DNA from 2 places in the Cytobacillus firmus genome. Region 2 is predicted to be linked to the other one. Evidence: riboswitches for the same ligand, from Rfam matches in the RefSeq annotation. Region 2 holds a riboswitch; the other holds the start of a gene.
The links. Region 2 has a riboswitch for FMN ahead of ribD (bifunctional diaminohydroxyphosphoribosylaminopyrimidine deaminase/5-amino-6-(5-phosphoribosylamino)uracil reductase RibD). Riboswitches for the same ligand answer to the same signal wherever they lie in the genome.
Positions count from the first base shown of each region.

Region 1: it holds a riboswitch for FMN, as region 2 does, so the genes downstream of both, NAF01_RS17775 (ECF transporter S component) here and ribD (bifunctional diaminohydroxyphosphoribosylaminopyrimidine deaminase/5-amino-6-(5-phosphoribosylamino)uracil reductase RibD) in region 2, are expected to answer to the same signal.

Region 1 covers NZ_CP098323.1:3,509,388-3,513,737, forward strand. The annotation lists gene NAF01_RS17760 (RecQ family ATP-dependent DNA helicase) at 1-214, opposite strand, end outside; gene NAF01_RS17765 (YpbB family protein) at 211-1,269, opposite strand; gene NAF01_RS17770 (ferredoxin) at 1,529-1,777, shown strand; gene NAF01_RS17775 (ECF transporter S component) at 1,901-2,485, opposite strand; FMN riboswitch at 2,648-2,818, opposite strand; gene NAF01_RS17780 (histidinol-phosphatase) at 2,975-3,787, opposite strand; gene NAF01_RS17785 (peptidoglycan DD-metalloendopeptidase family protein) at 3,856-4,350, opposite strand, start outside.
Region 2 covers NZ_CP098323.1:3,283,012-3,287,361, reverse strand. The annotation lists gene NAF01_RS16570 (TlpA disulfide reductase family protein) at 1-491, shown strand, start outside; gene NAF01_RS16565 (EcsC family protein) at 510-1,331, opposite strand; FMN riboswitch at 1,464-1,627, shown strand; gene ribD (bifunctional diaminohydroxyphosphoribosylaminopyrimidine deaminase/5-amino-6-(5-phosphoribosylamino)uracil reductase RibD) at 1,772-2,869, shown strand; gene ribE (riboflavin synthase) at 2,869-3,522, shown strand; gene NAF01_RS16550 (bifunctional 3,4-dihydroxy-2-butanone-4-phosphate synthase/GTP cyclohydrolase II) at 3,548-4,350, shown strand, end outside.

The DNA.
Region 1 (4,350 bases), 230 kb from region 2:
CCTGATCCTGCATCAGGGACAGCAAAGGAGAAATAATAATTACCTGGCCTTCAATCATATATCCCGGCAGCTGATAACAAAGGGATTTACCTGTACCTGTAGGCAGCATGGCAACAGTATTCCTGCCTGCGAGCACGGATTCAATGATTTCCTTTTGTCCAGGTCTGAAGGCAGAATATCCAAATTTTCTTTCCAATAGTTCGTCCAATCTCATTGTCCCTCTCCAAGCTTTGCCATTACTAATCTGATTTCAAAATAATCGGATTCAGGCACTATTTGACGTATTTGCTTTAATTGCATTGAATCAGCACGATTGGCTGCATGAAGGATCAGCTTCTGTTTTTCCTCGGAGACATAACGTGTGATATTAAAGCAGCTGTCGTTTAATGCTACTTCCACAATATGATCCTCAATTGTACTTTTTTTCAATCTTCTCATTTTAGCTATATCATCCAATTCCAGTCCCTGTTTTAACATTGTGTAAGTCTTTTGGGCAGACAATGTTAGCTGAACTTCATTTCCTGCATCGCTAACGATCTTATTGATAAGCGGATATTCGGCAGAATTATCTCTTCCGCTTGCCAGTATATGATGAATAGCCCCAAGGAACTGATGGTGGTAATAATCCTGGCTGATTCCAAGCTGTTCAGAAGCCTGAACAGCTGTGAGGCCAATACGGTTATAGCCTGTCAGCCTCAATGTCAGCACAGCAGGATTAATATTATTCAGACCTTCAAGGCACTGACCAAGTTCCTTGTACAGCATAACCCCAACTTCACCGCGGGAAAATCCAGATTTCCCAAGAAAGTCTTTCAGCCATTCATGAATATCTCTTTTTCTTTGGATAGGAAGGTACTTTACATTGTTATTATTTAAGTGGGATATTACCTGAATTAAAAGTGTAATCCTCTCCCAAAACAATTCACCTGTACTATGATACAGCCATCCGTTTAATGATGAAGGTATTGGACATTCTAAAAGAGATCTTTCGAGCTCTTTCTTCCCTTCTTCAGTTAAAATGTAATGCTTTTCATCAATGGCAGTCATCCAGCTGCTGCTTAGGATTTCCTCTGCAAGATGGTCCAGAACTCCCCTGCTTAAATTTCCAAATGTACGAAAAAACGGGGTTAGTTGAAATAGATGAGCATCTTGGATGGTCTGGGAAGACTTTTTTCCATTAAGCAAATGTAAAATGGAATATATAGTTCTTTGTCCCTGCAACTCGTTAACACAGTACATTATTACAGATTTCAAATAAGCTCTTTGCATTATGTTCACCTTACGGCATAAGATTTTTTATTTTTTCATTACCTTCTTTTTCTTACTTCTATTTTATCATGAAAGAATTCGGCAGGCCGTTTTAATTATTTCTAACAGGGTAAATTATGCCTAAACCCTTATGTGATAAGCATTCTCAATACATTTTCTATTGAAAAGTTGAACATACAGTTTTACAATAGGATGTGAGGAATGTGTTACCATCATCTTGATGGGAGATTAATTGTTTAATTCTTGGGAGGTTTTTTTCATGGCAAAGTATACAATTGTTGACAAAGAAACATGTATTGCATGTGGAGCTTGCGGCGCAGCTGCACCGGACATTTATGATTACGATGATGAAGGCATCGCATTTGTTACCCTTGATGATAACCAGGGTATCGTTGAGATTCCAGATGTATTGATGGACGATATGATGGATGCATTCGAAGGCTGCCCAACCGATTCAATCAAAGTTGCTGATGACGCTTTTGATGGCGACCCGCTTAAATACGAATAATCCCTCAGCCATACTCTAATCTTTGTTAAGCTACTGCTCCCTTTCAACTAGAAAGGGAGTTTTTTGGCTTACAAATTGAAAAAGCAGCGGAACATTTGCCGCTGCTTTAGATTTATATATTCATTATGCTGCACTTTTTAATACAGCCTGCTTTTCTACCCAGGTTCTCATGCGTGTAAAAATGAGCATGAAAACAATTGAAATAATAATTCCTTTTAGGATATTGAATGGCAATATTCCTGTCACAATCATTGTTCTCATTTCAGGCGCTGACATTGCCGGGAAATTCAGGAAGAATGTATATGCCGGCAGAATGACAACGTAATTAAGCACACTCATAATAACAGCCATAACCATGGTGCCGATTACGAGCCCAAACGTCATGCCTTTTTTGGTCTTCAGCTTGCTGTATACATAATAAGTAGGCAAGACGAACAAAATGCCTGCCGCAAAGTTTGCAATATGTCCGACAGGTACCCCTGTTGCACTCCCAGTCATGAAGTAATCAAGAATATTTTTAATAAGCTCCACTAATATTCCTGCCGCCGGGCCAAAGATTAACGCCGCGATTAATGCAGGAATATCGCTGAAGTCAATCATCAAAAATTGCGGAAACGGCGGAATTGGAAAATTGAGCAGCATTAATACATAAGAGATGCTGCTTAGCATTCCGATGGCAACCATTGATTTGATATTAAGTTTTTTCAAGTTCCTCTCTCCTTTTTAGGACTATCTCTCCTATAGAAGAAAGGTTCGGCTAAGCAAATATCTTCGCAATAAATAACCCTCAAGCAAAAATAACTTGAGGGAGAGTTGCTAAGGCATGCTTAATAACGTTCAAAACCTGCATTTTTTGAACGTCTGCAGAACCTCCATCTTCTCCCATCCAGACTGTACTGTCGGCTTTGGAATCGCACCAAATCCTGCCCAATTAAATGCAAAGCGTTTTTCGACCAAACGCTTCTCTCAGGCTCGCGGGCTTAGAGTTAAGATTAACCCATCACCGCCGGTCGGGAATTTCACCCTGCCCCGAAGATAGACCGTATTTATTTATACAGATTAATTATACTGAAAAAAAGTTATTCTGTGAAGGGATTTGTTTATCTGTATGGATTTGAAACATATATATCCATGTCCATACCTATTAAAATTTTTCTGGATAATACATAAAAGGGAGGCTCTGCCATCCCTTTTGCATTATCCAAGAGGATATTCCTTTCTTTCTCCTTTGGAAAAAGTCATGATGGACTCATATCCCACTTCTTTTGCAAGAGCAATAGCCTTATCAAAATCGGCACCTACATGTTCAGGAAAGTGCGCATCAGATGAAAGTACAATCGGGATATTTTTCTCATAGCATTTCTGCAGGAGCCGTTTGTCCGGGTATAGTTCACCGACTGGCTTTCGCAGACCGGCTGTGCTGATCTCTACACATGTCTTGGATTCTGCCAGTGCATTGGCTGCACGATCATACTGCTCCAGCAAAAACTCTTCGTCCTTAGGAACATATTTAAAGATTTTCACGAGGTCTAAATGGCCTACAATATCAAATAAATTGGATTGGGCCAGTGTGACCACTTGATCAAAATACTTCCTATATATCTCATAAAGATCCCTTTTATCCCATTCTTTTCTAAATTCAGCAAGATCTATGCCGAAATCTCCAACCCAATGTATGGATCCAATTACATAATCAAATGAGTAGCTGTTAATAAACTTCGCCATTTCATAATGCTTGCCCGGCGTATAGTCCATTTCTATTGACATTTTCACATCTATGTTATTACTCCACGCTTCTTGAAAAACATTCACATAGTCTTTCATATCATAAAATCGTCTTTCGTTTACCCATGGATTTTGCAGAATGTCTGCTGTCTGATAGAAATGATATGCATGTTCCGAAATCCCAAAAGATTCAATCCCTTTTTGGGCAGCAGCATCTGTAAATTTTTTTAAATAATCCAGGCTTAACGTGCCATTTTCAAGATGGTTATGATAGTCTGTAAGCATTTCTCTAACTCCCCCAGTTTTTTACCCATTATACTTTAAGGGAGTAAAGCGGTGCAATCATTTCTATTCTATTTTTTGTGAATGATTAGAATTTGTCCAATTTTGATAACATCTGAATTTGAATTGTTTAACTCTTTAATAGCTTCTGCTGTTGTATCATGCATTTTCGCTATAGAAGTTAATGTATCGCCTTGCTTAACAGTGTATTCACTAAATTTGCCGGGTTTTATCATCAGTTTTTGACCTGTAAGAATGTGATCAGGATTAATATTATTTAAACCGGCAATATCACCGGGCAGCAGATTATAGTGTGCAGCGATGGTCCATAATGTTTCCCCAGTTTTAACTATATGGTAGGTTTCCCCGGAATCATTTGTTATTTGTCCAGAATTATAATTAGACGGCCGGGCTGATACTTCACGTGCGTTTTCAGTTCTTGCCGCTGCATTTACAGCTTGTCCAACTTCTCCCATGCCATATGCCACAGAGGGATCCACTGCATTTATTTTATCAGCTGTCCATGCCTGCGCATGTATTTCAAAATGAAGATGGACTCCTGAAGA
Region 2 (4,350 bases):
TAGAGCAAGCTGGACAAATGCAAAAATACGATAAAATTGAAGATCCTGAGGATTTGCCTATTGGTCTGGAGAAAGGCAGCCTTGCTCCAGATTTTGAACTGACAGATATGGAAGGGAATCCGGTGAAACTCAGTGACTACAGGGGCAAAGCTGTGCTTCTGAATTTTTGGGCAAGCTGGTGTCCTCCATGCCGCGCGGAAATGCCGCATATGGAGAAGCTTTATAAAAAGTACAAAGATAAAAAATTCGATATTCTTGCCGTAAATCTCACAAACACTGAAAAGAATAACGGAGACGCTGAGAAGTTCGTGAAAGAGCTGGGTCTGACTTTTAAAATCCCTATGGATGTAAAAGGCACTGTTGGTGCGGATTATAATATTATGGCCTATCCTACAAGCTATTTTATTGACTCTGATGGAGTTATTAGAGAAAAAGTTTTGGGAGCCTTAAATGAAGAATATATGGAGAAGGAAATCAAAAAGCTTCCATAAACAAACCGGAGAGCCATATTAGCTCTCCGGTTTTATATCTGCAATCATATCCTGGTGAAGTCGATTAACGATTACCCTTTTTCTGTATAGCATAATGCCGGCTTCTGCAATATCATTAACGGCAGAGCGATTTATGAATGCCCCAAAAAGCAATCCGGCAATAGGGATCATTTGGAAAAGTTTTTTCCACCCTATTTGGTCCCTGTACGAAAACACAACCTCTCTCCAGCCTTGAAGCTCAGAAACGACTTCCCTTTTTGGTCCTTCTTCTTTAGCACCAAACATGGTAAGCTGCTGCAGAATAGCTTTTTTTCCAACAATATCACTGGAGACAAATTGAAGGATTTTGACGATGAACATTCTTTCATTTTTATCTGCAGGATCGAAGCCATAGCAAATCGCAATATCCTGCAGTGTTTTTAATTGAATGCCGAGGAGAAGAGGGATATCAATGGTCAGGGTGAAAATCCCTCCGACTCCAGTTCCCGCACCCTGCAATGCAGCGGTTCTTTTTCTGTTTGAGGTTAGCTTTTCCGCGGCTGCATCCATCTTTACTATGGGCAGGGCTTCTACATCCTGCAAGGTATGGATATTCTGTCCAGGATAATAATTCTTTAACGCTGCTGCCGAACTTAAATATCTTCCTCCTGATTGAATATACGTGCCAAGTTCATCAAGAATCACTCCAACCTTTTTTTGTATGAACTCCGGTGTGAATCTATCAATAAGTTTGAAAGGAAGCCTCCCGAGCTTCTCCCAAAACCACAAATCACCTTGGTCTTTTTCCCATTCTTCGCATTTCTTTAATTCATTTATCAGCTGTTCTTTCGGTTCAATCATTAGTATCGCCCTTTCATTCCTTCTTCTATATTTTAACTATACGGCTGGTTAAAGCAAAAGTTTCACTTCTTTCACAACCAATTCTCTTTGTATATTCCGGCTATTCATGGTAAGATTCTTATAATAGAATAGGATTTCCTTCGGGGCAGGGTGAAATTCCCAACCGGCGGTGATGAGGGTACGCCCTCTTAGTCCGTGACCCGGTTTTATTTAGCAGAGATAGGTGCTTAATAATAGCGGTGGATTTGGTGAAATTCCAAAGCCGACAGTGAAAGTCTGGATGGGAGAAGGAATGAGTATAGTAACGCGTTCAAAATTTCTTTTTTTTAAACGCTTATTTCGTCATGTGTTTTTGCCCCGTTTCACCTAGCTGGTGTACGGGGTTTTGCCGTTTCATACTTAATTTGGAGAAATTGTAAGGAAAGGAGGATTTTCATAATTTGAACCACCAGGAATATATGAAGTTAGCCATCAGTCTGGCAGCGGTAGCCAAAGGACAAACAAGTCCTAACCCGCAGGTGGGTGCGGTTGTTGTTAAAAATGGTGAAATTCTGGGGATGGGTGCTCACCTGAAGGCGGGAACTCCCCATGCAGAAGTCCATGCGATTGCTGCGGCTGGCGATGAGGTTAAAGGGGCTGATATTTATGTCACTCTTGAACCGTGCAGCCATTTTGGCAGGACTCCACCATGCGCAGACTTAATTATTAATTCAGGGATTAATAGGGTTTTTATTGCTTCTGACGATCCAAATCCTCTGGTTTCAGGCAAAGGAATCGAAAGGATGCAGGATGCCGGTATTGACGTGGTGACCGGTCTGTTGAAAAAGGAAGCAGATGCCCTAAACGAACCATTTTTCCATTTTATAAAAACAAAGACACCATACGTAACCATTAAAGCAGCTTCATCGTTTGATGGGAAAACAGCTGCAAAAACCGGTGACAGCAAATGGATTACCTCTCCAGAATCCAGGCAGGATGTACACCGTCTACGGCATGAACATGACGCAATACTTACAGGTGTAAATACAATCATTCACGATAATCCCCTTTTAACCGCCAGGCTGCCCCAAGGCGGAAAAAATCCCATTCGAATTGTTTTAGATACAAACCTCAGAATTCCGGCTGACGCAAATGTCATCCGAGATCAGTCTGTTAAGACCATCATCTTTACCGGCTGCGAAATAGATTCGACAAAAGCAGAGGAAATAAGGAAGTATAATGCAGAAGTTTTTTCTTTTCCTGCTAATGAGGTGCCGATTAAAGAAGTATTAAAAAACTTAGGTGAAAGAAACATCATGACTTTATTTGTTGAAGGCGGGTCTGAGATCCATGCTTCATTTATTAAAGAAGGTTTCTTTCAGCAGATGATCCTCTATATGGCTCCTAAAATTATTGGAGGCAATAAGGCGATTCCATTTATTGGCGGGGATGGTGCCGACTATGTACAAGACTCCCCTGTACTGGAATTCACAGAAATCAAAAGGATTGGCGGAGACCTTAGAATTACCGCAAAACCGCTGAGGGAGGCCAGGCAATAATGTTTACAGGAATTATTGAGGAGCTTGGAACAGTAAAAAAAGTAGTTCAGCAAGGCAAGGCAATGAAACTGACGATACAGGCCTCCGAAGTATTATCAGATGTTCAATTGGGGGACAGCATTTCGGTTAATGGCGTGTGTCTTACGGTTACGGATTTTGCAAAAAATGAATTTTCAGCAGATGTCATGCCCGAAACATTCAAAAGCACTTCGCTTTCTGCCATTAAAGAACGAACAAAAGTCAATTTGGAGAGGGCGATGTCGGCAAATGGCCGTTTTGGCGGGCACTTTGTGACAGGGCATGTGGATGGTACAGGTCAAATCATCAAAAAGGCAGCGAGTGAGAATGCTATTTATATACAAATATCTGTGCCGCCTGCCTTAAGCCATTTGCTTATCATGAAAGGCTCTATTGCAGTAGATGGGATTTCCCTTACTGTATTCGGCAATGAAGACAATACCGTTACCGTCTCGATCATTCCACATACAGCGAGTGAAACGGTACTGGGCTTCAAAACTGTTGGAGACATTGTTAATCTCGAATTCGATATGCTTGCCAAGTATCTATATTCCTTCATGAACAGGCGGCAGGAGACCAAACCGCCTAAAGAAGGAATATCAGAAGGATTCCTTAAGGAAAACGGCTTCTTATAATTAGCAAAAGGAGGGGCAATAAACCATGTTTAGTGAAATACATGAGGCATTGGAAGATTTAAAAGCGGGGAAAGTCATCATTGTCTGTGATGATGAAGACAGGGAAAATGAAGGAGATTTCCTGGCAATCGCGGAATATGCTAAACCGGACACCATCAACTTTATGGCCAAAGAAGGCAGAGGCCTGATCTGTACACCTATCACTGAGGAGCTGGCTGAAAAGCTGGAACTGAATCCGATGGTAGAGGTGAACACTGACAGCCATGGAACAGCTTTCACAGTCAGTATTGACCATGTGAAAACCACTACAGGCATCAGTGCCTTTGAGCGTGCTTTCACGATAAAGGAAATGCTCGAGAGTGATGCTAAGCCTTCAGACTTTTCCCGTCCGGGACATGTTTTTCCGCTCGTTGCGAAAAAAGGAGGAGTCCTTAGAAGGGCAGGACATACAGAAGCTGCGGTAGATCTTGCTCGCCTTGCCGGTGCTGCACCAGCCGGGGTTATCTGTGAAATCATGAAAGATGATGGAACAATGGCGCGTGTGGATGACCTTGAAATAGTAGCGGAAAAGTTCAACTTGAAAATGATTACGATTCAGCAATTGATAGAGTATCGCTTAAAACATGACTCCATTGTAAAAAGGGAAGTGGAGATTCAGCTTCCAACAGAATTTGGAGATTTTAAAGCAGTAGGCTATACAAACACTGTCGATGGAAAAGACCATGTTGCTCTTGTAAAAGGAGAAATTGATGAAAATGAACCCGTATTGCTTCGTGTTCATTCAGAGTGCCTGACCGGAGATGTATTCGGGTCTAACCGCTGTGACTG